Regions from separate parts of the Paenibacillus sp. BGI2013 genome, predicted to be linked through region 2. Evidence: a T-box and tRNA genes for the amino acid it is inferred to sense, from the RefSeq annotation. Region 2 holds a T-box; the other holds one or more tRNA genes.
What was found. The T-box of region 2 lies ahead of CXK86_RS19420 (valine--tRNA ligase). A T-box ahead of a tRNA ligase gene usually reads a tRNA of that ligase, here a tRNA-Val.
Positions count from the first base shown of each region.

Region 1 (16,172 bases), on a different contig from region 2:
CGACCGGCTGAGATGATGATGCCGACACATCCTGAATACCAAGCGTTAGGACGGCAGATTGCAGCTCTGACAGAGCAGTGGAAGAATCGATTGAGCGAGGAAGAATTCCGTGAGCTTGAACAGTTATTTGACTTGTGTGGCAGATGTGAGGGCATGCATACGGAAGCAGCGTTTGCACAAGGTTTTCGTCTGGGTGCCAACATGCTAATTGAAGTCATGAGTCAGCGGGAGGAATCGGTGTTGGAGTTTAACTAAGTTTAACGATGTGAGCAGAGATCCGGTTTACTTTTACAGCTAAATTCTCAGAAAATGACGGCATACAAAATACTTATTTTGCATCATAAAATGGTATCAAAAATTGATTGTAACAAAGCCCTCAAATCCTCTCTGCATTCAGCAGCAGTGTTCGAGGGCTTCACATAAACATAGAGTTAACAATATATAGGGAAAGAAATTGTTAAACAAATTGTTCCTTAATCCGCAATATTCCCTGCCATTTTCAGACGACGTGCAATTTCCTTAAAGTCTTCTTGTGAGATGCCCGGTGCAAATTCTTCCTCGACCGCAGGAGCTTCTGGAATCGGGAATCCTTCAGGTATCCCTTGGATGACTTCAAGAGGTTGTCCATCTTCGGGGTGGGTTCCTTTCCAGATCTGGCCGATCGTGTTGAAATCTTTATCACTATAGGTGTACAGTTTGGTGTGTACCCCTTTTTCTTCATATTTGCGAGCCTCGTTGAAGGCTTTGTTGTTCAGTGAAGGGATAGGAACCAGCTTGGTCACATTTACGCCAGTTGCAATCTCAAGTGCTTTTGCATATGCGACAACATGCACACCGCCACGTACCAGCAGGAAACCAACCACTTCCCGGGCTGCCGGGTGATCCGTCATCTCATATACTTTCATTTTATGGGTACGAGCGCCACATTCAAGGAAGAAGTTATGCAGCAGATCCTCGACCAGGTTACCACTGTTGAAGACGTTTGCTCCCGTCCAGGGATTACCCATAGAGTCAAAAGGCATTGCGCCTTGTGCACCTGCCAGGTAGTGATACGACAGACGAGCATCTTTCACGGAACCTAGCGGTGTATCGTCGGGTTCTTTGTACTCGGTTGAACCTCGGAGGCATTTGTTAATGCCATGAGACACGAGTTCAACATGACCCAATTCTTCGGCCGTAATGCTCATGACGAGGTCATAGAAGGGCTTCAGCTTTTCTTTGGATCGAAAATTAAATGATTGATAGAGGTAGTTGTTCAACGTTGACATTTCTCCGAATTTGCCGCCGAGTAATTCTTGTATAGCTGCCGCAGCATTCGGATCTGGCTTCTCGACATTGGGAATCTCAATCAGGATTTCATCCAAGCGTTTGAACATTCGGGTGTAACCTCCTCAAATTAGTATTGCAGATCGTGTAGGGTTTCAGATCGTGGAGTCACTCTGTCATGGCCTATTACACGTCTATTGGGTTTTTTAAACAAAAAATCAACCAAATGGGACTTAAGCATCGCATAACGCATGCCCCAACTCTTCTCCCATTTGTTATTTCCAATACGGTCAAATTTATGTATAATCAAACATTCAAACGAGTCTTCACGTACAAGAGAAGAGAGTCATGAATCCATAAAGGAGTAAGAGATGAACAAGCGTTGGATACAAATAGTTGGGATTGTGATGTTTCTAATGATTCAGATGTACATAAGCAGCGAGCCTGCCACAGCATATGTCGTTACGAATGAGGTTCAGGTGGATGAAGAAACACGGCAGTTACTTGAAAAGAAATACGGGTTGGATCGTCCTGAGGAGCCGAAGACACAACAACACTTTTTCTCGGGTGACTGGGGAATGAGTTTCCGGACGGAGCCTCCTGATTCGTTTGACCGACTTGTTCATGTGGTTCCTTTTTCCCTACGGCCACTGGCCTGGATCTTTCGTTTATTCGTGTAAAATGAAACCCGGACGGGCAATATAACAGAAACATATTGTCCCAAGGAGTGAGTGAAATGAGAATGCTCATCGTTACCGTCATGTCGGTAGTTCTGAGTTTAGCCGGAATTACATCAGGCACAGGCGCCGCCATCCCTGATTATGCGAAGTGGGGAATTATTGCGGTCAAAGAAACACAGACCAAGTATAATGTGGATATTTTGGACTATAAGCATATCGGTCGCACCTCTCTAACAGCAGATCAATCACGGGAACAGTTCAAGCTATGGGTTCGTGCGAAAGACGGCAAACAATTCGCAGTCTATGTGAATGTTGATTTTAATCCGTTTACACAGCAATTAAAGAAAGTACAATTTTCCGAATCGGATCGGCACTGATCCGTTATGAACCAGACTGCCTTAATCATTAAGGTGAAAGTCTGGTTTTTTTTATTTTACAAAATCCTTTTTTTACTATTGAATAAAGAACTTATGTTCGCATATAATATGAAATACAAACAAACGTTCTTATCGGAGGGATGATTATGCTAGGGAAATATATTGGCCAGATGGTGGAGCTTGTCTACATGGATCGTGCAGGGCAGATTACGCAGCGACAGATTCGAATTAACAGTGTACGTGGCGGGATGATTAGAGCATCAGCGGGAAAAGAAGGCTCACCCCGAACATTTCTGGAGCAAGGTATTCTGGCATGGCGTCCTGTTACCGATCTGAATGGGGAGGTAAAGTATGCTGAACGACTTTGAACGCAAGATTTTGCGTATTATGGTGAACTATGCAGGACAACGGCGCAGGCTGCCGCGTATGGATGAACTGGAGAACAAGACGGGACGAAGCAGAGCTTACATTCATGAGTCTTTGCTGGAGCTTGAACGCACCGGGCACATCGCCTGGGAGAACCGGTCTAATCTCGAGGGGATACAGATTTTACAGGCATGGGAACAGGTACAACAGCCGATTCGCAAAAGCCAACCTTCCGGTGATTCCGTAAAATATTTTACGGACTACTAATCATAATAAGAAAACGCCAACCCGGATAACCGGATCGGCGCTTACTGTGTCACACATGTACGACATGTGCATCTATTTTAGAAATGGGGAAGTTGGTCCAGGTTGTTGGTTGGGTCACCGTCAGCATCTCCGCGAATGTACATTTCGCCATCCTTGCCTTTAAATACATTCACACCGGCAATAGCGCCAGCTTTTACTTCTGCAAGTGCCTGCTGATAATCCAGTACACGTCCTGCTGAAGTTTGAAAAGCTGTCAGGTCACCGTCACCATTTTTCTGTACGGCTGTGAAACTCTCGCGTGTCGTTTGATCCATGATGTCACACTCTCCTTATATGACGAGATAGGAATCTGTCTACCTGATTAGCCTATCCGATTTCCTCGGAAGTATGCATCATATGCTGATAAGAGCTGCCAACGTCGAGGTTTTACAAGCTCTTTCTCATATGAACATGCAGAATATCTGCATCATAAAAAGGTTCTTCTGAAATCACTTCATAACCCAGTTTTTCATAGAATTTCTGTGCCTGACACTGTGCATCCAGTACAGAATAGGATAAGCCGAGTTCACGTGCCAGCTCCTCCATCGCGAGCAGAAGCACACGTCCATAACCAAATGAACGATGAGATTCAAGCACTGCGATCCGCTGCATTTTGGCCGTATCCTTGCTGTAATAGATCAGACGTCCTGTGGCTACAGCTTGGCCATCCGTACTTAACAATACATGATGCACATCCGGGCTGATGACATCATATTGATCAATCTCAATCTCGGCAGGCACCTGTTGCTCGATCACAAAAACGTGATGGCGAATTCCCAGGGCTTGCTCCAGTTGTTCTTCTGTCGATACATAACTAATCTCAGCTGCCAATTCCATTCCTTCTTTCTGCTCTTGCGCGACATATCAGACTGAATTATACAAAAAAATGTTTTTCCTGTATAGTGAAGTCTGGAACATATTGGGAGAGGAGGGGGTAGTGATGGGCATGACAGGCATCATGGTAATTACATTGTTAATGTCGGCGGGAATGATTACTCTGTTGTATTACGTTACGAAGAAAGCATACTCACGCAAGTGGGATGAAGATGAGTAATTCACCTGTTAACCTTCACGGCAAGACTTCACTGCTTCCTCGCGGAGAATACACATCTTGAATTACAGATTTGGAGTATACGTCCAGCCAGACGGGCAGAGACTCACTATTTTCATTGGGCTGTTGTAATTGTTGGAATTGTACCGTATGTTCATCCTTCTCCAAGCCGCAACCCGTAACGGTAGTAATGAGAATCATAAGCCCAGCAAAGAGAAAGAAGCATTTGGTAAATGTATATTTATTGGATTTTGACCGTTTTGTTATGTTTCTGATAGGGAATTCACCTCGTTGTAGAAATGGTAATCTTTCCTTTATTGTGCACCATTTCGGGTGAATTATAACCAAATAAATCATTGACAATGAACACGGTTACTTGATATGATACTGTTACTTGATTGGGAAACAATTATATATCATGATCTGTTAGCTCAGCTGGGAGAGCACTATCTTGACAGGGTAGGGGTCAGTGGTTCGAGCCCACTACAGATCATACATAAGAAGCCTTACATTGTAAGGCTTCTTTTCTTTTTTTTTACATACAAACATGAATGCGATTTGCGATAGTTTCAGTTTCTCTTCCTCTTTTTAAACAAAACTTAAATAAAACATAAATTCAGCGTAAGGTTCGTCTTCTATACTTGGTTCTGAGGTCAATATAGAACAGAAGAGGGAGAGAACTTATGAATTATTCAAGTCCATTTACATCAAAGTTAGCCAGAGTAGGGATTGCGGGTACACTGGCTTTAATACTGGCAGCAAGCCCACTTGCCAACATGGGGGTTGTTGCCGCGGAAGCAGGCCCAGCACCTGTATCTACGAAGATATATAACACACCTAAAGACTCTTTAGAGCAGACGCCAATTCAATACCAGATTCAGGCTCGATTAAATGAGAAGGAAATGACGATCCAGGGGAGCGAGAAGGTAACGTATCGCAACACAAGCAAGGATGCACTCCAGCAGCTGGTCCTTCATACATATGCTGACGCAAACCTCTCCAAGTCTACACAGGCGAGCATGTACCAACAGCATAATGAGAAGATTAGTGAAGAACATCCGGAGAAGACAGCGGCGGACTTTCTGGGTGGCATCGATATTCAGGCTGTAACAGCAAATAGCCAATCGCTGGATTTCCATAAGGAAAACCAAGCGTTGACCGTGCAGTTGAAAGAGCCCGTTCAACCAGGCGAATCTGTATCATTCCAACTGGAGTTTCAGTTGAATATACCCTATGGCTCACAGCGAGTTTCCTACTACAAGGACATGATCAATGGTGCACACTGGTTCTCGGTGATGTCTGTATATGACGAGGTTAAGCATCAATGGAACAAGGCGCCGTATAGTCGAACATTTGAGAGCGATTATTACACCTCATCGGACTTTGAAGTTCAATTCAATGTTCCTGATGAGTATCAGGTAGCCATGCCGGGCACGATCACCACTCAAGACAGTACAGAACATGGTCGTAAGATTGTGTCTGCTGTGGCCGAGAATACAAGGGAGTTTGTATTCTTTGCTAGTCCAAACCTTCAATTGGAGAGTGTTACCCGTAACGGTCTGACGGTGGAATACTACTATTATAACGATGATCCATCCAAGAAAAAGATAGTTGACCGGTACATTAATCAGGCATTCAAGGTCATCGATTTTTATAGTGAGAAATATGGCAAGTATCCCTATCCAGAGTTCCGAATTGTCGAGACGTATGTACAAGGCGTTGCCGTGGAGTACGCGAGGCTCATCCAGATGGGACAGATTCAAAATGGTGCTATTCCAGAAGAAGACACCACATTTGTTCATGAAATAGCGCATCAGTGGTTCCATGCATTGATCGGTAATAACTCGGAGACAGAATCCTTCCTGGATGAAGGCTTTGCCGATTTCTCCATGGTGTATTTTGCCGAGAAACAGGGAGACAAGCTAAATGGGTTCAGATCCATACAGTTTGATACTGCACCCGTAGATATGGCGATTGCGTCAACAAACGATGAAGCTGGGGATTTGGCAAGTTTGGTATATTATCAGAAGGGGCGACAAGCGATCTATCAGCTTTACCGTTCCGTCGGTGAAGAGAAATTTGACGAGTTGATGAGGACATATTTCAAACGCTACGTGTACCAAAATGCAACGGTAGAGGGGCTGCTTCAAACCATTGAAGATGTGCTTGGTAAAGAAATACGTTCAGAAATGCAGATGGCCCTATATCAGCCTGATTTTGTCTTAAAGCCGGAATACCAATTATCACAGGAAGAGACCGCCGCCTATGTGCATGATGTCTTACAAGTGCAATATCAGGCTGTCATGGGTATGGTTCCTAATCTGCCATATGAAGTGATGAATCGATTGATGGACAAAGCCCTTCAAGGCGAGGAATTAACCATTGTGCTCAGCGATCAGGTGAGTAAGCTTGCAACTAAACAGCAGGAAGATATGGTTAATCAGTTGACCGGATTCCTTGATATGACTGGTATGAAATACGACATTATAAGGGATCGCAAGGAACTGAAGCAAAAGATGAAAAAAGAGATCGGCAACAGCAACCTTATTGTCATTGGCAATGCCAAGTCAAACGGATTGGTGCAGGCTTTAAAATTCAACATTATTGATCGAACGAAACAGACGGGTTTTCCTTGGAAAAATACCATGAATCAACCTCTCGCCGCGGGTGCATACGTTATCAAACATCCCTATAACCAGAATCGATTGATGCTTCATTATTTCTGGAATGAGGATCATCTGAGTGATGTGGCATTTGAAGCTTTTAAGCTGAAAATACAGGAGTCTACCGGATTCACTAACGACTTTTACCAGTACTATGTAATGGATAACCAAGGCAAGGAGAAATCCAATAAAAAAGTTGCGAATCCCATATCTTCACTTTTTGCGGAGTAATAAGGAATCGGTTTTGCAGTTTCTTCGTTCAAACAGGTTAGCCAATTTGTATTGGTTAGCCTGTTTATGTTTTATATGAGAACCAGTCTTAGAATAATAGGCTGCAAGATGGGCATAATGCTTTAACACAAAGGCAACTTCATGAATATACTTATCGGGAGAAAACAATAGGAGGGATTAATATGAAGGATCAACATTATCCGGGCGTACCAATGAAAGGGACAGTTGCTGATTACAACTGTAAAGGAAATAAAGGAATGAACAAGATGAAAGCGTATTCATATAATGCTAGAATTTGTCCTATCATTTGTATTACTCTGGAGCCCGCTACGAATGAGGATAATGTTGTTGATTTTTCAATCCTATTAAAGGACACTTCGGATGTTTTATATTCGCGACCGGTAAATGGTAATACCCTGCTCACGAAGGAGTTGAGTTCCCATGTCTATGACTGAAAATATTGCTCAGACAGCACTCGACGCAGCGATGAAGGCAAGCAGGGCCGTTGCGCCTTATGATTATTGTGATGCAGAAACCAGACGGATGTACACGCCTCAATTTGATAAAAAAATGGACAATCCTATGTATACTGCTGCAATGGCGGGTCTTCAATCGATCTATTGGTTTCGGGCGATCAAGGTGAAGGGGCTTATCCCTGATGCAAAAGCAGATTATTATGCTACGTATTCTACCAATCATAATCACATCGGAGGAATTGGACTAGCCTACTCGAACAGCCCGACAGGACCATGGACCAAACACGGACAGGTGTATCTCGATACTGTGGTTGGGAATTCGACGGAAACTCCATTTGTGATCTGGAACGATGAAGAACAATTGTTCTTTATGTATTATCAACAAAACGGACTGGGGATCAATCAATCGACGGCACTTGCGACCTCTGTAGACATGATCAACTGGACAAGAGTGGGTTTGATTTTGGACAAACCTCCCGGGTTCCCAGGTGATGGTCATACCGGTTACTTCTCGTGTTTCAGAAATGGCGGCAAATGGATCGGTTTCTCGGTGATGGGCGGTGGTGACTTTGGCCGTAAATGTATCTGGCATTCACATGACGGACGTAGCTGGTTAGCTGATCCAAGACCATTAATGGGTGGGAATGATGCCACTTTAAGTGCAGGAGAAAACATTTCGAGACCCAATGCTGGTGTATTTATGTACAAAGGGAGCATGTGGTGGCTGGGTATGTTATCAGCTTATGCTTCCGGTGGGGTTACGACGGTAGCTCGGCCTGCCATTGCCAAGATCAGTGCAGACTTTCGTCAACTGCTGGACAAACCTACAGATATATATTTTCCGGCATTGGATTGGGAAACGACCAACATGCAGTCCTTGATGGTGTCCGTTATGGACGGTGTAGTGTACGTGTATTACAATACCGATCATAATATCGGTGTAGCCTATTCGGTGGGGGTGTAGAGATGGTTATACGTGATGCAGCGGGTCAGATTGTGCCCTTTGGAAAGGTTCACAAACAGCTTGTGGCCGATTTTCTTTACGGAACGTTACCGGATTGGGTGGAGGTGGTGGGCACCCCTACGTTTGAGCCTTTGCCCGACAGAGGGACCATTACCGTTACAACTCCGACAACGGCAGGAGCCACGGCAGAGTTAAAAATGAAACATCTGATTGACAGCTCGAAAGTAACAGCAATTGCAATCACTTTGGAAGCGCTACAATTAAACGGGAACATTGGAATCTCAGTTCAGGTTGGCATTAAATCGAAGGATAGCAAGGCCGGAATCACTTTTTTTCAAAACGTAAATCAGAAATATGGTATGGTCCGTGCCTATAAAGCAGATGGAACGTACACGGATTTTAATCAAAACATGGTGTTCTTCACCACACATGGCGTAGCAGGAGATGAAGCACAGAACCGTAAGAATCTCACTGTGTTGCTCTGTACCGGATTACAGTTCTCAGCTGGGTTCGAGAGACCGTCGGTATGGCTTGGTGCGGATGATCAATATGGCGGTGTTGCTGCTGACCTTAGCGGTGGGTTGTTCCAACATGGAGAACTGCAATGTCTTTTGAAGCTGACTACAAGTAAGGCCGAGGCCAAGTATTTCAAATGTGCACAGATGAAAGTGGATATCTGGAGTAATTAATCAAACTGGGAAGACATCTGAAGATGAATAAGGTGCATGATTTGAATTGGAATGACTATGAGAATAAATAGATTATCTGTATGGATCGGTAAAAAGATATACGTGCAGTAATTTGGTACCTAAACACGGACGCTTTGAAAATGAAGTGCAGTGTTTGGGTACCATTTTTATTTAGAGAATGAAGTCAGGCCAAGTTTGGTGGATACAGCGAACAACTCAGAAAGTGCACTGACTTTAGGCTTGGGCTTGTCCGGGGTTAGAAAAGAATTATTCTCCAAACGTGTTTTAAACTATATTATTTTTTATATTAACTATTTACATACACAATTAAATTGTGTACAATGTAATTGTTGGTGATACAAATGAGATCAAATTTTAGTCAAAATAAATCTAATTAACTAAAGGAGTTTTCACAAATGAAAACATTATATGAAACTACAGTAATCAATACAGGTGGACGTCAAGGCATCGTACAATCCCCAGATAACGTGTTTATGTTGGATGTTGCTGCACCGCCTGAACTCGGAGGACAAGTGACGACAGCTACCAATCCGGAGCAGTTGTTTGCAGCAGGATATAGTGCTTGTTTTAACTCCGCACTGGAGTTTCAATTGAAGAAACACAAAGTTGAGATTGAAAGAAGTACGGTAGCTGCAACCGTAATGTTGGTGACGGACTCTGAGGATAACGGCGTGAAGCTTCAAGTCGATTTGGAAGTTAAAATCCTTGGTCTAGATGAAGAAACAGCACAGAAGTTTGTGAAACTTGCCCATGACTACTGCCCATATTCCAAAGGAATCAAAGGGAACGTGAATGTTAACGTGGAACTCGCGTAATCACTGATACTATTTGTTGATAAGAAGCCTCCGAGAAATCGGAGGTTTTTTGGTTTTTTATGCATAAAAATCAATTTCGCACTCAATTGTGGGTTATAATGGTAGTAAGTTTACACAAAACTGCTGAAAGGGGAATGTACTTATGATGGATTTTAGCAAACCACCCCATGGCTCTGAGACCGATACCCACCGTCAGCGTCATCAGGAGAATGAACAGAAATACCTGTCCGGAGGCAAGGGTATTTGGTATGAAATCAGCAACTGGCTCATTCTCGGAGGTATCCTCCTTGTCATATTTTTATTATTTAAATACGTTTTCTAAATAGACACACAACCGGGCGAATCCCCATATGATGCATTACATCAGTAAGCACTTGGGGAAATGGGGAATCCGGGATGGCAAAGGCAAAAGGTAAGAAAGCTCCCGCATTAAAGAGTGATAAAATACGTGTATCCATGAAGTTGGTCACATCGGATGTATGCGAGAGATGTAAGACACCATGTACACGAGGTATGGATTACGCTGCACGTATGAGAATTGAAGGGGCTTTAGGCAAGGGCGTTCCCTGTATATTGACCCGCCATACTTCTTCATAAACTCTTCGTATAATCCCGTATATATAACAATTATAGATCAGGGGCATCCTTTAATGAGGATCGCCTCTTTTTGTGCATTCCAAGGGGTGGAAAAAATTCTGGATAAAAAATGAAAAATGATGAAAAACAGCGCAACTTTGTGGATGAATCTGCAGTATAAATGTACAACAGCTAGCAGCAGGGGAGGGAATATTGACGGGATGAAATGGAAACGAATATTGCTTTGTGTCACGGTATTCTCCTTGCTCGGCGGGTCTTTATTGTTTGCAGATTCGGTGAACGAGAAGATTCGTGTTCTCATTAACGGCAAGGAAGCAGCTGATGGAGGTTATCTCATTGATGGAACGACCTATGTACCTGTCAGGGAAGCCGGAGGCGTCGTCAAATGGGACAGCAGTAACAAGAGAGTAACGGTGATCAAACCGAATGTACATATTTTTCTCTTCAAGGGAGACACTGTATTTGGCAACGTTAACGTAGGTAAGCTGAAATTCAATGTATTTTCACAAGTGGACAGTCTGACAGCAGATGTAGCTGCGGTGAAAGTAACGATTACCAATCCAAGCGGTCAGGTGAAGGATATCCAGTCACAGGAGCTTACAACCCAGAAGGATAACTTCTGGTTCCGCACATATGATTTTACGTATGATTTCAGTCGTGCCGGCAAATATCAGGTCGGCTTTCATATTAAAGAAAATGCAAACAGCAGCTACGTCCTGGTAGCGGAGAAAATCATTACAGCGCTGAACGATTGAAGCGAAAATAACCCTGTGAGTTAAATTGACCTGTGTCATTGAACATGTTACGATATGCAGGGTTACACAATTTCTATTTATAAAGCGAGGTATTTCAATGAGCGATCACACACATGAACACGGCGATGGCTGCGGATGCGGGCAAGACCACGACCACGACCACGAGCATGAAGAAGTCCTTCTCACATTAACAGACGAGAACGGCCAAGACGTGGAGATGGTTTTGGTGGAGACGTTTGACGTGGAGAAGCATGTTTATGCGCTCCTGCTGGAACGTAACAATCCTGAAGCTGACGGCATCATCCTGCGTATGGAAGAAGAAGACGAGGAAATGGTGCTCTACAATATTGAAGACGAAGAAGAGTGGAACCGCGTTGAAGCGGCTTACAACGAACTCGTTGCATCACAAGAATAGTCATTCTTTTGGAACATAACATGAAGGCTCCTTGATCTCAGGGGGCCTTTTGTTTGTTTTTCAAGAGGTATACGAGCATTTACACCACCGGTTTGAACTACGAAATAGACGGGAAAATGCAAACTCGCTTGTCCCATAAAATAAAAACGGACCAAGCTAGGGCTTGGTCCTTTAAGTTTATCCCCTGCACAGCGCAAGGAGATTGTTCTAGAAAATGGCATCGGCTTCCACGATCACTTTAACGTTGGTTACGCTGCGATCTTCGGGTCCTTTGACGGGTAATCCAACTTCAACATGATCGATGATGTAGTCGATATTTTCCTGGGTGATAACCTCACCCGGCAACAGGATCGGAATTCCTGGCGGATAGACATAGATGAATTCCGAGATAATACGTCCTGCGGATTCCTTAAACGGAATCACTTCGGTATCACCGTAGAATGCATCACGTGGAGTCAGCATCAACTGTGGAATATCCGGAACTTTTACGACCAGTTCATGGGCCGGGTTCACTTGATAATAGGTACGGGAGAGATCCTGCAAAGCGTTCAGCAAGATATCCACACTATTATCCGTATCTCCTGGCGTAATGAGACACAGAATATTGTACATATCACTAAGTTCAACCTCGATGTTGTAATGTTCACGCAGCCAGTTCTCTGTCTCATACCCTGTAATACCCAGATGGCGAACATGGATCGTTACTTTGGTTGGATCATAGTTGAAAGTCGCTTCTGTACCCAGCAGCTCTCTGCCGAAGCAATACAGGCCATCCATATCGTTAATCGAACGTCTGGCAAACTCAGCTAGTTCAATCGCCTTCTGTGCAATCTCACGACCGTGGAGTGCCAGGTTACGTCTTGATGTATCGAGTGAAGCAAGCAAAATGTATGAAGTTGATGTTGAGGTGAGCAGACTCAGGATCGTCTGTACACGCTGTGGATTCACGAACCCATTCTTCGTGTTCAGGTTGAGTACGGAACTCTGTGTCATGGAGCCACCAAGCTTGTGAACACTGGTTGCAGCCATATCGGCACCTGCTGCCATCGCAGACAACGGCAGATCCTCATGGAAATGAATGAGTACACCGTGTGCTTCATCAACAAGGACAGGGACTTGATAGCTGTGTGCCAGCTCAACAATCTCTTTCAGATCTGTAACCACGCCGTAATAGGTCGGGTTAATTACAAGCAATGCCTTGGCATCTGGATGACGCTCAAGTGCGCGACGGATAGACTGTGTGGTCACTCCGTGGTCAATGCCCAGATTGGGATCTTGTGAAGGAGAAACAAATACGGGTTTGGCGCCTGAGAAAATAATCGCGGACAGAACCGATTTATGCACATTACGGGGCACAATAATTTTGTCACCCGGTGAGCATACAGACAGAATCATGGTCATAATGGCACTGCTTGTGCCTTGTACACTAAAATAGGTATAATCGGCTCCGAAGGCATCTGCTGCCAAAATCTGTGCTTCCTGAATGACACCGGTTGGCTGATGCAGGTCATCCAACGGTGCGATGTTAATCAAATCTATGGAGAAGGCATTATCGCCAATAAATTCACGGAATTCGGTATCCGCTCCCAATCCTTTTTTATGGCCCGGAATATGAAACTGTACCGGATTGAGTGCCGCATGATTTTTTAAAGCGGTAAACAGCGGCGTACGGTGGTGATTCATCAGTGCTGTCACAACCCTTCCTAATAAAATTGGTAAACAAAGATGAGTATAGCAAATTAAGAACCGAATGCAACAGTATAATCGACAATTTTTTGAATTGCCGAGATTTGGACACATTCCCCACGGTTACACTAAGGATAGGGAATAGGCAAATGAACGCCGAAAGGGGAAAAAGAATGCAAACCGATACAAAACCAGCCAAAATTTTGCGATCACCATTTTTTATCGCGATGTGGCTGACACTTTTTCTAGTTGAAATTATCAAAGGGGCCCTGTTGGTAGCAGTTCTGCCGGTGTATATGGACAATATACTGGGTCTGTCTGCAGGCGTCATTGGTGTGGCATTTGCTCTTCAATATTTGGGAGATAATCTGTTTCGGGCGCCTTCCGGCTGGGCAGCAGAACGGATCGGGTTCCGCGCAACGATGGTTACAGCATTAATCTGTACCTTAATCGCTGTTATTATGATCCTTTTTCTCAAAAGTGCCGTTGGACTGGCCATGGCCTGTCTGATTCTTGGCATTGGTACGTCACCACTCTGGCCTTGCGCCATGACAGGCGTGACGGCGATGTCAGGCCCACAGAACAAAAATGGTACAGCAATGGGGGCGCTGGAGATGGCTGCTCTCGGCGGAACGGGGCTTGGACCTATAGGCATGAACTGGCTACTGGAGCGCACGCATCATGATTATCGCACCATATTCCTCGTGCTGATGGGTTGTGCCATTCTCGTTATTCTGGTGGCCATGATTCTTCCTGGACGTGTCATTGTTGAAGGAGAGCATGCCGAGCAAGCAGCGAAGAATAGTGATGTGAAATATCCAGCCAAACCAAATCTGCTCACGCCGTTCATCCGGCTGCAAAAGAGTGTGAAGGACACACTGCAACGGGTACGCAGCACACTTAATGTTAATCCACTGGTTTATCCTGCCCTGTTTATGCAGTCGTTTGTCATCGGGCTGCTCAGTCCAGTAATCACGCTATATACACGCACAGACCTGCACATCTCACCGAATCTATACAGTTTGTTGCTGATTGCGGGTGGTGGAATAACCGTTATTGCCTTGCTGCCTGTTGGTAAAATGGTAGACAGGTTTGGGACGAAACCGTTCCTGAATGTTGGTTTTTTGATGGCGGCGGCAAGTCTGTTTGCATTCTCCTCCATAACATCCATTCCGGTGGTGTTTGGTGTTGTCATGCTGGTGGGCATCAGTTATGCCATGATTTTGCCCGCCTGGAATGCTTTTGTAGCCACGCTGATTCCCAAAGGGGAGCGGGGTGCGATCTGGGGATTCTTCCTTACATTGCAGGGATCAGGCATGGTTGTAGGCCCCATTGTTTCCGGACTGCTGTGGGACCACGTGAGCCATCCGGCTCCATTCATCGGCAGTGCCATCGTCATGGCAGGACTTGCCGTTGTGCACTTTGTGTTATCCCGCAATCCGTTTCGCACCGCTCCGGCCAAATAAGCAAAAGAAAAGGGAGTTCCACCAACTGTATTGGTTGTGGGGCTCCCTTTTTCGCGTCCAATATATCACGATAATCGGGGGCTTGCCCCTGTGCGTCTGCGGAAAGCTGCAATCCGGCGGTCCTTTCGGTGAAAAATAGTCAAATAACCAAGTACCCTTACATAAAATGAAGTATAAAATAGGGTAAGCCGATTGAGTAGAAGCGATTGAAGACGAGGGCCGGAGTTGATCCGGTACAGATGGAGGGAGTGCCGTGAATAAGAGTTATGAAGTTGAATATTGCAATCTGGAGCTGCGGTTCAACCGTCGGCATATCCAAAATTTGATCAGAGACCTTATTCGTGAGGGATATTCACTATATTGGAGCGAGGACGAATCCTTTTTTATCCTGTCAGTCCGGACCGGCCGCAAGCTGGTAAAGCTCCGCTTTCAACAGACGCGCACGGGGAACTACAAGATGACTGGAGATTATATCATTAAGGATGCAAAACTTGCAGAGTGGCTGGAGAAGCTAATTGGAGATACACGCGGGCATGCGGTTGTGAAGCGATTTAAGGATCAGCAGATGACCGTGGAGAATATTTTATTCGGTGAAGTCATTCGGCTCGTGGAAGTGTCTGGGTTCAAACAGCGTGTCATTTTTCAAAAGGAACCTGCGCCGACGGCGGAAGAGATGGAAGAAATGTTCCTCTCGCGTGAAGGCGAGGAAAGGCTCATGTTGTTGCGCATGGAAGTAGACGATGAACTGGAGCGCCTCTACACGGCCATGCAGATGGATAATATCGAAAAAGCAAATGCTTGCCGTCAAGTCTTAAAACAGTTGTCTGGACATCTGTTAATGTTGGAAGGATGACAAGATAAGGCCGTATTTATGAAAATACGATGAACACCTCAGCAGATTGGGGTGTTTTCTCGTTGCGTAGCTGTGCCACGGGGTTCACTTCTATACATAAAACCGTTAAAATGGGAGTATTGTTGAGAATTTATTTCAATAAAATTAATTGGAGCAAAGGATGGAGGACCAGATGACAAAACAACAAATTGGCGTAATTGGCCTGGCTGTCATGGGCAAAAATTTGGCCCTTAACATTGAAAGCAAAGGTTTCTCAGTATCGGTATTTAACCGTTCCCCGGAGAAAACCAATGATCTTCTGAAAGAAGCTGAAGGTAAAAACCTGACAGGCTCATTCTCCATTGAAGAGTTCGTAGCATCCCTGGAATCCCCGCGCAAAATTTTGATCATGGTACAAGCTGGTAAAGCGACCGACGCTACCATTGAACAACTGCTTCCTCACCTGGATGAGGGCGACATCATCATTGATGGAGGGAACGCATACTTCCCTGACAC
Region 1 covers NZ_PJFA01000003.1:21,820-37,991, forward strand. Annotated here, with positions in the region: gene CXK86_RS07465 (DUF6809 family protein) at 1-255, shown strand, start outside; gene CXK86_RS07470 (manganese catalase family protein) at 474-1,376, opposite strand; gene CXK86_RS07475 (hypothetical protein) at 1,638-1,946, shown strand; gene CXK86_RS07480 (DUF3889 domain-containing protein) at 2,003-2,323, shown strand; gene CXK86_RS07485 (hypothetical protein) at 2,470-2,691, shown strand; gene CXK86_RS07490 (hypothetical protein) at 2,675-2,956, shown strand; gene CXK86_RS07495 (DUF3892 domain-containing protein) at 3,034-3,270, opposite strand; gene CXK86_RS07500 (GNAT family N-acetyltransferase) at 3,383-3,826, opposite strand; gene CXK86_RS31820 (hypothetical protein) at 4,065-4,247, opposite strand; tRNA gene CXK86_RS07505 (tRNA-Val) at 4,467-4,539, shown strand; gene CXK86_RS07510 (M1 family metallopeptidase) at 4,730-6,940, shown strand; gene CXK86_RS07515 (hypothetical protein) at 7,123-7,395, shown strand; gene CXK86_RS07520 (glycoside hydrolase family protein) at 7,382-8,380, shown strand; gene CXK86_RS07525 (hypothetical protein) at 8,383-9,069, shown strand; gene CXK86_RS07530 (organic hydroperoxide resistance protein) at 9,486-9,905, shown strand; gene CXK86_RS07535 (hypothetical protein) at 10,048-10,227, shown strand; gene CXK86_RS07545 (stalk domain-containing protein) at 10,703-11,257, shown strand; gene CXK86_RS07550 (DUF1292 domain-containing protein) at 11,355-11,672, shown strand; gene CXK86_RS07555 (aminotransferase class I/II-fold pyridoxal phosphate-dependent enzyme) at 11,880-13,355, opposite strand; gene CXK86_RS07560 (MFS transporter) at 13,532-14,824, shown strand; gene CXK86_RS07565 (hypothetical protein) at 15,078-15,677, shown strand; gene gndA (NADP-dependent phosphogluconate dehydrogenase) at 15,850-16,172, shown strand, end outside.
Region 1: it encodes a tRNA-Val, which carries the amino acid that the T-box ahead of CXK86_RS19420 (valine--tRNA ligase) is inferred to sense. The anticodon was not compared.

Region 2 (16,172 bases):
CAAAAACACGCAGAGCCAAATATATCAAAGTCATTAAGGAATCACTGGGTCTTCGTTCAGGGGATTTGTTTGTGCCGTTTTCATCCGAAGAGGGATTGGGGAAAGAAGAGTTATGGGACATCATTACCCGCCATGCCCGCATAGATAAGTATGCACCAGTGCTGGATGCAGAGGGTGCTTCTGATGAGGAAGAAACCAACGGAATTAACGGATAACCGAGATAGTATACCGTTTTAGTGCAGGAAAGTGAGCATGCTAAATGAATCTTTGATGAGATCCAGATTAATCCGGTTTTTTAAGGAATTTCGTGAGAATTCATCATCTGGGTCTGGAGAAAAATAACGTTAGGGTAGTGTATAATGAGCATAGGTGCATATTGCCAACAGTACCAAAATTACCGGCCATGCCGGCCTGAAGAATTTTGAGATGACTGCTACATGTGCAGGAAGGCAAAACAATCGGGAAAGAATTGAGGGATTTGTATGGCTCAGCGGTTAGCCACAGAGTACGTTAAGGCCACTATGAAATTGTCAGAACCCCAGATGCATCAGTTTTTGCGCATGACAGAAGACGGCAGGCTTCATCACCGGGTTAAGGTGTTGGACAATGGTTGTCAGGAGGTTGTGCTGGGGGATGTAAGTGGAGAAGAAGTGCATTTCCCTTTTGACCGCATAGAAGGGTTTTATATCTGTGAATTATCTTGCCGCCTGGTGAATCTGCATCTGACCAACGTTGTCCGGAAGCTCTTTGTGACTTTTAAGGGTGACGGGGTCGTTCATCGGATCTATAAAGGGTTCACCATGACGTATGTTTATGCTCAAGGCACTGTCCGCAAAATTGTGGAGAAGACCGGGGAGAACACCCGAGTGATCTATGAATACAAAAATACGTTGCTTGAATTGCAACATCTGTTCCAGGCCAGAGATGTAGAACGCGAAATCAACCGTGTGTATGCCGAGATCGATTCACTGCTGGACACTAGAAAAGATGCGACTGCTGATCAGCTCCATCAGATTGATGAGACCCTTGCTCGTCATCAAAAACGGTTGTTTGAGCTTGAAGCTTATTAGCTTAAAATTGTATGTTTATAAACGTATATGTATATAATGAATTCCCTTGTATCTTCCGTGCAGTGGCACTCGCCAATGTGGAGGTTGCAGGGGGATTTTTTGATGTGAGATGGAATATTCCGAATTGGAAATATTTATTTTACAATCTTATGGAAAAGGGTTGATTTCACTCTGATTCAATGTTATTTTTAATCTCGTTGAAAACAATATAGGAACCAGGATTCACTCAGGACATTATATGTTGCGAGAGATTTTTCCCTCGGGAAGTGAATGACGTAGGTCCTAGCGGATGAAATTTTTCAAACATTTTATTCCTAGGAAGGGGGAACCGAAGGATGGAATATTCAACTTTCGGAAGACACGTTGCTGTTGATACTTGGGGTGTCGACTTTAATCTACTGAACAATGCAGAGTATCTGGAAGCCCAAATGGTTGAAGCAGCGGAGGCATGTGGTGCGACAGTGATGTCCGTACAGTCCAAGCAGTTTGATCCACAGGGAGCGACCGTACTTGTACTATTGTCTGAGAGCCATCTCTCCATTCATACGTATCCTGAGAGAGGTTTTGCAGCGATTGATTGTTACACTTGTGGGGAGACTGTAGATCCACAGCTTGCTATTGACTACCTGGTATCCGTATTAAAGCCTGAAAAAACGTATGCAAAGAAGTTGGTACGTGGTTTGGGCGAATTGCAAGTTGAAACACCAGACATGAACAATCAGACTGAACGGGTTTAAATAAAAAGTATATTGCATACACAATGTTCACATATCGGGATGGACACATAACCTCCCAAACTCAAATAGTCATGGAATAATTCCATGGCTATTTGTTTTAATATGCGTATCGTTATGAATATTCATAATCGACACTTTTTAACGCATAACGGTGAACTTTGGTGAGACACTACAATAAATGACAGTGCATATGATGATGAACATGGTGATTTCATAAACATTTCATAAAAATGACCCGGTCATGGCTATGATGTGTGATATAATTAACCTTGTCAATCATAAATGGATAGACATATGCAGTAAGCACTTTGATTGGAAATTTATTAGGCAGGTGAACTTGCAATGCACATCGTTGTCGTTGGTTTGAATTATCGCACGGCGCCTGTAGAGGTTAGGGAACGATTCACATTTGCAGAAAAGGATTTGTCTGAAGCGCTGCAGCAGCTCAAGCTGACCAAGAGTGTATTGGAAGGTGTAATCGTAGCCACATGTAACCGTACCGAGTTGTATGTTGTGGTGGACCGTCTTCACATGTGTGGTTATTTTATTCGAACATTCATGGAACAATGGTTTAACGTACCACGGGAAGAATTTACGCAACACTTATATATATATGAAGATGATCAAGCCATGCGCCATTTGTTCCGCGTCATCTGCGGACTAGATTCCATGGTCATTGGTGAGACTCAGATTCTTGGACAGGTGAAACAGGCTTTTCTTAAAGCGCAAGAAGAGAAATCAACAGGTACCTGGTTTAATATGCTGTTCAAACAGGCAGTTACGCTGGGCAAACGGGCACATTCGGAGACTTCCATCGGGGAGAGCGCCGTATCTGTCAGTTATGCTGCTGTTGAACTCGGTAAGAGGATCTTTGGCATGTTTACAGACAAGAAGGTGCTCATTTTGGGTGCGGGCAAGATGAGTGAACTAACCGTGAAACATCTCTATGCCAACGGGGCATCCGAGGTCATCGTGGCGAATCGTACGCTCGCAAGAGCTGAAGAATTGGCAGCCAAGTTCCGGGGGACACCTTGTACGATGGAACAGGCATTAGATCGACTTAATGAAGTTGATATTGTGATTAGTTCGACTGGAGCTGAACGTTATGTCATGGATGCAGCAGTGGTACGGGAGAGCATGAAGCGTCGTCAATCTCGTCCATTGTTCCTGATTGATATTGCGGTTCCACGCGATATTGATCCGGCGATTGGTGAATTATCCAACGTATTTCTCTATGACATTGATGATCTGGAAGGAATCGTGGAGAGCAATCTGGAGATGCGTAAGGTGGAAGCTGCCAAAATTGAGAGAATGATTGAGCTTGAGATGGAGGATTATTACCATTGGCTCAAAACGTTAGGTGTTCGTCCCGTTATTCGCGCTTTGCAGGAAAAAGGTGTCTCCATTCATGAAGAAACGATGGATAGCCTGTTTAATAAGCTGCCTGAGCTGGATGAACATCAACGTAAAGTCATTCGTCGTTTGACCAAGAGTATTGTGAACCAAATGACGACAGATCCGATTAATCGGATTAAGGAAATGGCAGGCACGAAGCAAGGTGATGAAGCTCTGCGCATGTTTACTCAGATTTTCGCTCTGGAAGATGCAGTAGAGATGGCCGCTGAAAAAGTGAGTCAGAGTGATGCTACAGCTCTGGCGAAACCAGCCGCTCACCTTAACGAAAACCGGCAAGACCCCGTGCCGGCTTATGCTCCGGCAGGCGTATAAGGCGGGTGGGCAGCTTGACCCTTGCTGAACAAGTTTATGAAGCTCTAATCTATATGTATGCCCTGAGCCTACTGTTCTATTTCTCGGACTGCATTCGACGCAATGCGGGGGCGAAGCGGACAGGCACAGGGTTTCTTGTCGTTGTTTGGGGACTGCAGGTAACGCATGTCATATTGCGCATGTGGACTGAAGGCCATTTCCCCATCTATACCACCTTTGATTTTTTGTTTATATTTTCATTCAGTATTGTGCTGATGTCTCTCGTCATGACTCGCATCCAGCGTTCCGAATTTGTGATTTTGTTGCTGAATGTTGTAGGTTTTTCCGTTACGGTATTAAACCGACTGTGGTTTACGGCCGGAGAGATATCACTGCATAACTGGCAAACGGTACATGGATTACTCATTATGCATATTACCTTGGCGAATCTTGGTTTTGCGGCGTTAACCGTTGCTACGGTATTTGCCATGTTATATCTGTTCCTGCACCGTAAGTTGAAGAAAAAAAAGTGGAATGATACGATGCGACGGATGCCAAGCCTGGAAGTGATCGGCAAATACATGGATGGTGCTAATTTCATAGGTACACCGCTCCTTGGCGTTTCTGTGATGCTTGCCGTATTATCCATTGTGGCTGAAAGACGCTGGATTCTACTCTTGGATCTCAAAGTTATTGCGACAGGTCTTGCTATAGCCATCTATGTGGGGTACTTCGTATCCAAGAGAAGGAAACAGTTCTCTACAATTATCATGGCAAGATGGACACTGATTGGGTACGGATTTGTCATTATAAGTTTTTTATCCAATGCGTATTCAGCGTTTCATCGTTGGACGGGAGAGTGAAGGGGATGGACCGTTACACGCCGATATTTGTGTATACTTCAGGCAAAAAGTGCTGCGTGGTTGGTGGTGGACGTGTTGCCGAACGTAAAATTAAGGGATTGTTGCATGCTGAGGCACAGATTACGGTCATTAGTCCGGAGCTTACTCCCGTATTAAAACAACTGCATCATGAATCCCGAATTCAATGGATAGACCGGTCCTACCGCAATGGAGATTTGCGGGGGGCCTTTCTCGTATATGCAGCGACTGACCGTTCAGAGGTCAATTCAACTGTGGTTCGGGATGCTGAGGCTGCGGGCATACTGGTGAATAACGCGATGTCTTCGGAGCACAGCAGCTTTATTACACCAAGCGTGGTAAGGCGTGGGAGATTAAGTATAGCCATATCCACAGCAGGAGCGGGACCGGCAGCAGCTGCGGAGATACGTGCCACACTCGAACGACAGTTCGGTGATGAGTATGAGACGTACCTTGAGTTTTTGCACCAGATGAGGACTGAGGTGAAGTCACGCGTATCTTCTTCAAGTCTCAGAAGTACGTTGCTTCGGCAATTAACTGAAATGCACATATTAGAAGATATTCGTACAGGCCATTTTCGGTGGTGGACCGAAGAAGAAATCGGGGACTGGATATCCCGTAATGAGGAGGATGTGTAGATATGCGTACAATTAAAGTTGGAAGTAGACAGAGCGCGCTTGCGCTAACCCAGACAGGCCATGTCATTCAGGATTTACGCGATATTTGTGAGCGGGAAGGATTAGCTTTTGACTTTGAAGTACATAAGATTGTTACCAAGGGAGATCTCATTCTGGATGTAACGTTGTCAAAAGTGGGCGGCAAAGGTCTGTTTGTCAAAGAGATTGAACAGGCGATGCTTGATCGTACGATTGATATGGCTGTGCATAGCATGAAAGATATGCCTTCCGAGTTACCCGAAGGATTAATCAATGGTGCTATTCCTCGTCGTGCAGATCCACGGGATGCGCTGATCTCCAATGGTGGACTTACTCTGGATCAACTGCCAGAAGGAGCTAGAGTCGGAACAAGCAGTCTGCGCCGGTCGAGTCAATTAAAGGCCTATCGTCCAGATTTGCAATTGGAATCGATTCGCGGCAATATTGATTCCCGTTTGCGGAAGCTGGAGACCGAAGGATTCGATGCGATTATTCTGGCAGCTGCAGGATTGTACCGTATGGGCTGGGAAGACCGGATCACAGAGTACCTGACGGAAACAGCTTGCCTTCCGGCAGTGGGTCAAGGCGCGCTTGGTATCGAATGTCGTGAAGACGATGAGGAACTATTGCACTTGCTACAGCTGTATAACGATCCCGAGACAGCATTTCCTGTACAGGCGGAACGCCGTTTTCTCAGTGTATTGAATGGGGGCTGTCAGGTTCCGATCGGTGCTCATGCGGTGTGGGTGCCTCAGCAAGATGCAGATTCCCTGAATGGTGAAAACACGTTACAATTAACAGGTATGGTCGGCACGCCGGATGGTGGACTGATTCTTAAGGAAGCTATGATCGGCAAGGACCCGGTTCGTCTGGGTGAAGAAGTGGCGTGGAGATTGATCGAACGGGGAGCAGAGCAGATACTGGCAGAAGTTAGGGGATGAAGACATGGTGGGAAAGGTCTTTTTGGTAGGGGCAGGTCCTGGGGATGCAAAGCTGATTACGGTAAAAGGGTGGGAATCCATCGGGAAAGCCGATGCTGTAGTCTATGATCGTTTGGCAAGTCCGAGATTGTTGAAACAAATGAAACCCGGCGCAGTCAAGATTTACGTGGGCAAGCGCCCGGATCGGCATACGATGAAACAGGAAGAGATCAATCAACTGTTGGTTGATCTGGCTCTTGAAGGCAAGGTTGTGGTTCGGCTTAAGGGCGGCGATCCAACTATCTTTGGACGTGTGGGCGAAGAGGCGGGTTTGCTGCACAAAAACGGAATTCCGTTTGAGATTGTACCTGGGGTTACCGCTGCAATAAGTGTACCTGCGTATGCTGGAATTCCTGTGACTCACCGTGACTATGCATCTTCCATCTCTATTATTACGGGGCACGAGAGTCCGGACAAGCTTGATCGCAGTATCCATTGGGATAAAGTGACGAATGCAACGGGCACACTTGTATTTATGATGGGGGTTGCCAAAATTGGATATATCAGCGAACAATTGATTCGTCATGGTCGTCCAGCGCAAACACCGGTAGCTCTGATTCGTTGGGGAACACGAGCGGAACAGGATACCCTTACAGGTACCCTTGAAGATATAGAAGCGAAAGTGATCGCAGCCAATTTCCAACCACCAGCTGTTATTGTGGTGGGAGATGTCGTCAATCAGCGGGAACAATTGAAATGGGCAGAAGCGCTGCCGCTATTTGGCAAACGAATTCTGGTAACCCGTGCTCGCAGTCAGGCGAGTGAACTGGTGAATCGCATTGAGGAACTCGGCGGCGAACCGTATGAGTTTCCGGTTATTGAGACGGTCATGCCATCCAGTGAATCTGCCAAGCAAAGTGTCAAAGACGCCTTCAGTGCTTTAAATACCTATGACTGGGTGTTTTTCACAAGTGTGAACGGCGTGGAGTTTTTCTTCCGCCATCTGGAACAGGAAGGCAAGGATATTCGCTCGGTTCATCAAGCGAGAATTACTGCCGTAGGACCTTCCACAGCGGACGCTTTGCGCAAACATGGCATCGTAGCTGAAGTTGTCAAAGGTCCTTTCCAGGCCGAAGGCATGCTTGAGGCTTTTGAAAGCGAATTGAAGGAAGGTCAGAGAGTATTGCTTCCGCACGGTGATCTGGCACGTACGTGGTTACGTGATCAGTTGAGAGAACGAGGACTTCAGGTAACCGAAGCCATCACCTACGATACGATCCTTGCTGGTGAGGATGATGACGAACTGCTCAAGCTACTTGAAGAAGGTGGAATTCATGCGGTGACCTTTACAAGTTCATCGACGGTTACCAACTTCATGAGTATGTTGAAACGTATGGGGTTGCAAGACCCACTGCCTTTATTGAAAGATGTGGAGGTTGCGTGTATCGGGCCTGTTACAGCGAAAACGGCAGAAGCCGCTGGACTAAAGGTTACACTGATGGCAGAGGAAGCAACGATGGATAGCTTGATCACAGTGCTATGCGACTGGAAACGGACAGGCACCAAAGAAGGCGCTCTTCGAAATTAATACACATGTAATCATGTCAACATATGAAGCGTGCTGAATTCGATAGGATACCAGCGCGCTTCCCTTTTTGCTCTATTTAACTTTCAGGGAGGTTTTACACGTATGAGTTTTCCAATTGTACGGCATCGCCGTTTACGTCAATCCACAGGTATTCGCAATATGGTCAGAGAGACCCATCTAACCGTGGATGATTTTATTCAACCAATCTATGTTACGTATGGAGAAAATGTAAAATCTGAAATTAAATCCATGCCTGGCGTATTCCGCTTCTCGCTGGATCGTCTTCAGGAGGAAGTAACGGAAATTGCCGAGCTGGGAATTCCAGCCGTGTTATTGTTTGGTATTCCCGAGACTAAGGACAGTGTGGGTTCATCTGGCTTTGCTGAAGATGGCATTGTGCAGGAAGCGACGAGATTGATCAAATCCTGGTACCCGGAACTGCTGGTTGTTGCGGATACTTGTCTGTGTGAATTCACGGATCACGGTCACTGCGGTATGGTACACACCGTGGAGATTGACGGTCACATCTGCGGAGATGTGTTAAATGACGAATCACTGGATCTACTCGTGCAAACGGCAGTGTCTCAAGCCAAAGCAGGAGCGGACATTATTGCACCATCCAACATGATGGATGGATTTGTACAAGCGATCCGCGCGGGGCTGGATGAGAATGGATTCAGTCACATTCCGATTATGTCTTACTCTGTTAAATATGCATCCGCGTTCTATGGTCCATTCCGTGAAGCTGCGGATTCCACACCACAATTCGGAGACCGCAAGTCATATCAGATGGACCCGGCGAACGCGCGTGAAGCCTTGCGTGAAGCAGAGACGGATGTGCTCGAAGGAGCGGATATGCTAATGGTTAAACCTTCGCTGTCCTATCTTGATGTCATGCGTACGATTAAGGATCAATTTGATCTTCCGCTTGTTGCCTATAATGTAAGTGGCGAGTATGCCATGGTGAAGGCGGCGGCGATTCAAGGCTGGATCGATGAGAAAAAAGTTGCCATGGAAATCCTGCTCAGCATGAAACGCGCAGGTGCAGATATGATCATTACCTACTACGGAAAAGACGCTTCACGCTGGTTGGCTGAGAAATAAAATAAATTACATTGAGGAGGATATTCATGACTGCACAACAAGGTAATCGTCGCAATGATGAGCGCTCACGCAGCGCGTTTGAGGAAGCGAAGCAGTACATACCCGGGGGTGTGAACAGCCCTGTACGCGCATTCAAATCGGTGGGACTTACTCCGATCTATGCAGAACGTGGTGAAGGGTCCAAAATCTACGATATTGATGGCAATGTTTTTATTGACTATGTGGGATCCTGGGGCCCACTCATTATGGGACATGCACACCCTGACGTTGTAGAAGCTTTGCGTGAGACAGCCCTCAAAGGAACAAGCTTTGGTGCGCCTACCTTGCTGGAGACCGAGATGGCAAAACTGGTCTGTGAGCGTGTACCTTCTATCGATATCGTGCGGATGGTTAATTCTGGAACTGAAGCAACGATGAGTGCCATTCGACTGGCACGCGGGGTAACCGGACGCAGTAAAATTCTGAAGTTTGAAGGATCATATCATGGACATGCAGACAGCTTGCTGATCAAGGCTGGCTCAGGTGTTGCAACGCTGGGTCTTCCAGATAGTCCAGGCGTGCCTGAAGGCGTAGCTGTGAATACCATTACGGTGCCTTATAACGATCTGGAGTCCGTGAGACTTGCTTTTGAACGTTATGGTGAAGAACTGGCCGCTGTTATTGTGGAGCCTGTGGCAGGTAACATGGGGGTTGTTCCTCCGGCTTCCGGTTTCCTTGAAGGGCTGCGCAGTTTGACGACCCAATATGGCAGCCTGCTTATTTTTGACGAAGTCATGACCGGTTTCCGCGTAGGGTTGAACTGTGCTCAGGGACGGTATGGGGTTACACCTGACCTGACTTGTCTGGGTAAAGTTATCGGTGGCGGCCTCCCGGTTGGCGCTTATGGTGGTCGTCGGGATCTGATGGAACAGATTGCTCCAACAGGACCAATCTATCAGGCAGGTACATTGAGCGGGAATCCGCTGGCTATGGCAGCAGGGTATACAACGCTCAAATTGTTAACACCAGAGGTCTATGACCGTCTGGAGACATTGTCTGCACGTCTGCAAGCCGGATTCGAGAAAAATGCAGCTGAGACGGGTATTGCGATAACCATTAACCGTGTGGGTTCCATGGTTTGTCCATTCTTCAGTGCCGTTCCAGTAACCAATTATGATATTGCCAAAGAAAGCAATCTGGATCAATTCCGTCGTTATTTTGCGGCCATGATTGATCAAGGTGTGAGTGTTGCGCCTTCGCAATACGAAGGTATGTTTGTCTCTGGTGTGCACACGGAGCAGGATATTGACGATACGATTGAGGCGAATCGTAAAGCTCTTCAATCGCTATGACAATCAAAAGTTGGAAACGCCGCGGGGAATGGCTTGAGCTGATGCCAGGGAAAGCCGTAACAGGCAGCTCGGACAAACCGATGGCTGCAGAGCAATGGTTATTGTCTGAGCTTCAGTTTCCGGAGAAACTGCTCCGTCAGCTAAAAGCAAACCAAGGAATACAACTTGCAGGGGACCGGCTTCGGCTGGCCCTTTTTGCGTCCCAGCCAATCGATGTTGAGCCACGCTGGGCTGATGTGGATGTATTATATGAGGATGATTTCTGTCTGGTTATGCACAAACCTGCAGGCATGAAACTGCATCCAGATGGAAGCCGTACCGATCAGGCGATCACGCTGGATCATGTGGTTGCCTCTTATTATGAAATGAACGGAATACAGGCGAGCGTACGCCATGTTCATCGACTGGATGAGGATACAACGGGACCTGTCCTATATGCCAAAAATGCTTTTGCCCTCGCCAAACTGGATGAAGCGATGCGTCGTAAAGAGATTGGTCGCCATTATGTAGCTATTGCAGGTGGACAAATTCCCCTTGAACTCCACAAAATTGATGCTCCGATTGGCAAGGATAGACATCACAAGCAGCGCAGACGTGTCTCGGAAGGTGGACAGGAAGCTGTTACTCATGTGGAGACCGTCGAAGTGTGGGAAAGAGCAACCCTTGTACGATTAAAGCTGGATACAGGACGAACACACCAAATTCGTGTACACCTGAGTTACGCGGGACACCCGCTCATTGGTGATTCGTTGTATGGTGGTAGAGCGGATGCCATTGGGCGACAAGCACTTCATGGAGAGATGCTTAAGTTTAGTCATCCGTTAACCGGAGCGATGATTGAAGTGAACGACCGTTGGCCATCCGACTTCACACAATTGGCAGAGCGAGAGGGGTCTTACTAGTACACTATATAAGTTCGACTAACTATTTACACGAAAACGGAAAGGACAGAAACAACCAGAAGAAGTAAAGCGTTCGCCTAAAAGCTTTCTGAAAGAAAGCTACTTCGGAAGCATAAGCTATCCCCGGTTTTTCCCTTTGAAGAAGGGAATCAAAAAAAATCTGGGGATAACAGTGATCGGAAGGTTGTTCTGTCATTGGAGTGACAGTGTAAATAACCATGAGTTGAACATATATAGCAAGGTTTTTCAAAAGGTGGCATGCTCCTCTCATTCAAGGCATATAGATGGGGTAACGAAGGATTTGGACCATGGATCAGTCCCATGAGAAGGATCATGGTGAACATATGCCGAAAGGAGGACGCCACCTTTGTTGAATCAACCTTATGGTTTGCGGTTCGATATTTATGAGCGCGTTCATTTGTCTGAGGGAGTCCCTGCGATTGAGGAACTGGAGGAGATTGAACTATACCCGCGCATTCAAGTCATAGGGCAGGATGATCATGCCACGTTAAGAGGACATCTTTTACTTACAGGTGCGTACAGAGGAGAGAATGAGGCTTCAGAGGAGCTCAAACATTTCATTCCCGTGGAGATCACAGTGCCGCTGAACCGGGTCAGATCGATTGAGGATATTTCCATCGAGATCGAAAATTTTGACGTGGATCTGTTATCCAATCGCAGTCTGAACATTACAGGCGTGTTGTCGCTACGAGGTATCGAAGGTTTTCCTGTTGAAGAGCCACAAGTGTGGTCAGCAGATGAGTTTACAGTTGTTCATTCACCTGATGCTCAGCAATCCAACCGTTCCGATGAATCAGCACAGGCAGGTAGCGATCCCAACACATTTGCACAAGAGTACCTGCTCCAGCGGAGTGAGGAAGAGAGACTTACGAATGCAGCAGAACTTGCATATGGTGCTCCGGAATTCGCTGACCTGTCCACACGGGAAGAGACATTAAGGAATAGCGAAGAATGGCAGCAGGATTATGCGAATGCGTCATCCGCAGGGCCACTTCAATCTGAGGAGCTAAGTGCGGAGTACGTTAACGAAAACAGACAACCTGATGCAAATGAAGATCCCGCATCTCTGACAGCGAATGGAGATGAATTGGCATCTCATGAGCAATACAGCGAACCTTCTCCGATCTCGTCATTTATGGCTGAGACCGCAGATCGATTAGCTTCTTACCCTGAGTCGGAACCATTGTTGCCTCTGGAAGATGAGTCTTCGGGTTGGTCCGAGCCTTCCGTGGATGCATTGCCTGCGAACTCGAGAAGTGCAGATCAAGCAGTCTCAGAGCCTACTGCTCAATCATCTAATGAGTTGGCAGCACAGGATGTACCGGACGCACCAGAGGTATGGCACTTCGAATCAGCGAGATCTGTACCTCAGCAGGAGAATCAGGCAGTTGCCGATGTCCCGGTTGAATCACAGGCGGAGAACTGGCAAGGTGTATTTGCTTCGTCCGAACCAGGCAACGCTGAGGAAGATCGACCGTCTTTTGAAGCGACTGGGGTAGACGAGTTCGTACAGAACGAAGCATTTGTTCCTGAACCTGTGGCTGAGACGGAAGACAAGCCGGAGCTGAAGGTTGCTTTTGGCAGCAAAAAAGAATCCGCACCACGGCAAGAAGAGGGCGTAGGTATCTCTTCCTTGTTATCCTCCGGTAGAGCGGCACGCGATGCTGAAGTGGAGCGAGGCGATGAGGTTCCTGCGGGTGTAGTACAGGAAGAAACGTATCCAGCGGATGATGTGGAATGGAAGAACCTGTTCCTGGGAACGATCGTGGACCAGACCCCATTCCGCAAGGTGAAACTGTGCATTGTTCAGCGAGAAGATACACTGGATGCCATTGCAGATCGATATCAATTGAGCACGAGGGAACTTCAGTTGTATAACCGATTATCTGAGCAGGTTGTGGAAGAAGGTCAGATATTGTACATCCCTTAATCCGTAGTTAAAGCCTTCGTTACGACCCGTGATCCCCTTGAGGATTGCGGGTTTTTGCATAATTCGTCCTAAACCTGCATTCTAGCGCTCTTTATCCGCTGTTGTCAGGTTGACTATCGCGCACGAGCAAGGTATGATGTGTGTAGGTTTTTTGAAGAACAACGTGGAACGGGAGTAGTAGACAGTATGACCTTTCAGAGAGTGGAATTGCAGCGCTGTGAGATTCCGCAGGAACCAACTGATCGAAGTCGCCCGGGAGTTGCCTGTTTGAATACAAGGGATGAATGAGATTTATCGTCATTTATTACTGAGGTAGGATGGGCCGGTAGCAGCCGTTATCTGCTTGAAGTGTCACGTCATGTACAGAGGGTGAAGTCTATCTTGCTGTAGGCGTGAAACAAAGGTGGTACCGCGAAAGCTAACCTTTCGTCCTTTGATGGATGAAAGGTTTTTTTGTTTTTTTGGCGAAGATGATGAAGTAACGGAGGAATGACATATGTCTGAGGAAAAAAAATCAGCTGCAACAGAAATGCCGACCACTTACGATCCTAAGGCGGCAGAGGATAAATGGTACTCCACCTGGATGGAACGTGGATATTTCAAAGCCGGTCAACGTAAAGATGCCGAGCCGTATACGATTGTAATTCCACCCCCAAATGTGACCGGGATGCTGCACATTGGGCATGCGCTTGATTTTACACTGCAGGATATTCTGATCCGCACCAAACGGATGCAAGGTTATGACGCACTGTGGCTTCCGGGTTCCGACCATGCAGGTATTGCTACCCAAACCAAAGTGGAGCAGAAGCTGCGTGAAGAAGGTCTGACTCGTTATGATCTGGGACGTGAGAAGTTTCTGGAGAAGGTATGGGACTGGAAAGATCAATATGCCACTACCATTCGTCAGCAATGGGGCAAAATGGGATTGTCGCTTGATTACTCACGTGAACGTTTTACGCTGGATGAAGGTCTGTCCCAAGCGGTTCGTAAAGTATTTGTTCAACTGTATGAAAAAGGCCTTATTTACCGAGGCAAACGTATCATTAACTGGGACCCGGTGAACCGGACAGCTCTGTCCGACATTGAGGTTGAATATAAAGAGGTTCAGGGTCACCTGTACCATCTGCGGTACCCGCTCAAAGACGGAAGTGGCTACGTTACAGTGGCAACAACGCGTCCTGAAACGATGCTGGGTGATACAGCGGTTGCTGTTCATCCGAAGGATGAGCGTTATGCAGATATGATTGGTAAAGTACTTGTACTGCCTATCATTGGACGCGAAATTCCAATTATCGCTGATGATTATGTGGATAAAGAGTTTGGAAGTGGTGCAGTTAAAATCACGCCTGCGCATGATCCAAATGACTTTGAAGTAGGTCTTCGTCATGATCTGCCTCAGATTACGGTAATGGATGAGAGCGGCACTATGAATGCTGAGGCAGGCAAGTATCAGGGACTGGATCGCAGTGACTGCCGCAAGCAGATTGTTGCTGACTTGAAAGAGCAGGGCGTATTGATCAACATTGAGGATCACACGCATCAGGTTGGACACAGTGAACGTACCGGAGCTGTTGTTGAGCCGTATCTGTCTACACAGTGGTTCGTTGAGATGAAGCCACTTGCAGAGAGAGCGATCAAGAAACAACAGAGCGGCGAAGGGGTTAATTTTGTTCCAGATCGTTTTGAGAAAACCTATCTGAACTGGATCGAGAACGTTCGTGACTGGTGTATTTCCCGTCAACTGTGGTGGGGACATCGTATTCCTGCCTGGTATGATGAAGAAACGGGTGAAATCATCGTATCTGCTGAAGATCCAACAACGCTGCCAGAGTATGCTGGGCGCAAGCTCAGACAGGACGAAGACGTACTCGATACTTGGTTTAGCTCCGGCTTATGGCCATTCTCCACACTAGGCTGGCCGGAAGATACGGAAGACCTGAAACGTTATTATCCGACAAGTGTACTTGTGACAGGGTATGACATCATATATTTCTGGGTTGCACGTATGATTTTCACTGCATTGGAATTCACCGATGAGATTCCGTTCAAGGATGTGCTGATGCATGGTCTTGTTCGTGATGCAGATGGACGCAAAATGTCCAAATCACTGGGCAACGGTGTAGATCCGCTGGATGTGATTGAGAAATACGGCGCAGATGCAATGCGTTACATGATCTCAACCAGCAGCACGCCAGGTCAGGATCTCCGTTTCCGTTGGGAACGGGTGGAACAGGCTCGTAATTTCGCCAACAAGATCTGGAATGCTTCGCGCTTTGCATTGATGAATCTGGAAGGATTCACCTATGAGGAACGTGACATCAGCGGAGAGCTTGGTACAGCGGATTATTGGATTTTGCACCGTCTTAACGAAACTTCCCGCGATATTACGCGTCTAATCGAAGCGTATGAATTTGGGGAAACGGGTCGTGTGTTATATAACTTTATCTGGGATGACCTGTGTGACTGGTACATCGAGTTTGCTAAGCTGTCCTTCTATGGGGAAGATCCGGTTGCCAAGAAGAAAACGCAATCCGTGCTTGCTTATGTGCTGGATCAGACCATGCGCCTGATTCATCCGTTTATGCCATACATCTCGGAAGAGATCTGGCAGCATCTGCCGCATGAAGGTGAGACGATTACGCTGGCATCATGGCCGGTATATGATCCTGCTCTTGAGAACCCAGAGGCTGTTGCCGAGATGAACCTGCTCATGGATACCATTCGTGCAGTTCGAAACATTCGTGCAGAAGTTAACGTGCCGATGAGCAAAAAGATCGAGTTGATGGTCAAAGCAAACAGTCCTGAGACGTCCAGCATCATTGAGCGTAACAGTCACTACATCAAACGTTTCTGTAATACGTCCGAGTTCGATAGTGGGCTGGATTTAAACTCACCGGATAAGGCAATGACTGCGATCATTACGGGGGCAGAACTATACTTGCCGCTCGCAGGTCTTATTGATATCGAGCAGGAAGTGGCACGTTTGGAGAAAGAGTTGGAGAACCTTGAGGGCGAAGTTCTCCGTGTAGAGAAAAAGCTGGCGAACCAAGGCTTTGTAGCCAAAGCTCCTGCCAAAGTTATTGAGGAAGAGCGCGCCAAGCAAGCAGATTATTCCGATAAACGGGATAAAGTGATTGCACGAATCAAGGAACTTAAAGGTTAATATATGTGGGTCGGATGGAGAGCCATTATGCCATCCGGCCGCTTTTTTCACTCAATCTCGGGACCGAAGGTGAATCAGATGACGGAATTAGACGGGACAGATGCAGCAGCTCCTTTACTTACGTACAACGAGGCCGTGGACTGGATCAATGGCCTTATTCCT
Region 2 covers NZ_PJFA01000007.1:308,421-324,592, forward strand. Annotated here, with positions in the region: gene yihA (ribosome biogenesis GTP-binding protein YihA/YsxC) at 1-215, shown strand, start outside; gene CXK86_RS19360 (hypothetical protein) at 483-1,070, shown strand; gene speD (adenosylmethionine decarboxylase) at 1,406-1,807, shown strand; gene hemA (glutamyl-tRNA reductase) at 2,150-3,535, shown strand; gene ccsA (cytochrome c biogenesis protein CcsA) at 3,550-4,377, shown strand; gene CXK86_RS19380 (precorrin-2 dehydrogenase/sirohydrochlorin ferrochelatase family protein) at 4,383-5,033, shown strand; gene hemC (hydroxymethylbilane synthase) at 5,036-5,992, shown strand; gene cobA (uroporphyrinogen-III C-methyltransferase) at 5,997-7,559, shown strand; gene hemB (porphobilinogen synthase) at 7,662-8,663, shown strand; gene hemL (glutamate-1-semialdehyde 2,1-aminomutase) at 8,690-9,994, shown strand; gene CXK86_RS19405 (RluA family pseudouridine synthase) at 9,991-10,896, shown strand; gene CXK86_RS19415 (LysM peptidoglycan-binding domain-containing protein) at 11,264-12,847, shown strand; T-box leader at 13,003-13,284, shown strand; gene CXK86_RS19420 (valine--tRNA ligase) at 13,344-16,010, shown strand; gene CXK86_RS19425 (bifunctional folylpolyglutamate synthase/dihydrofolate synthase) at 16,089-16,172, shown strand, end outside.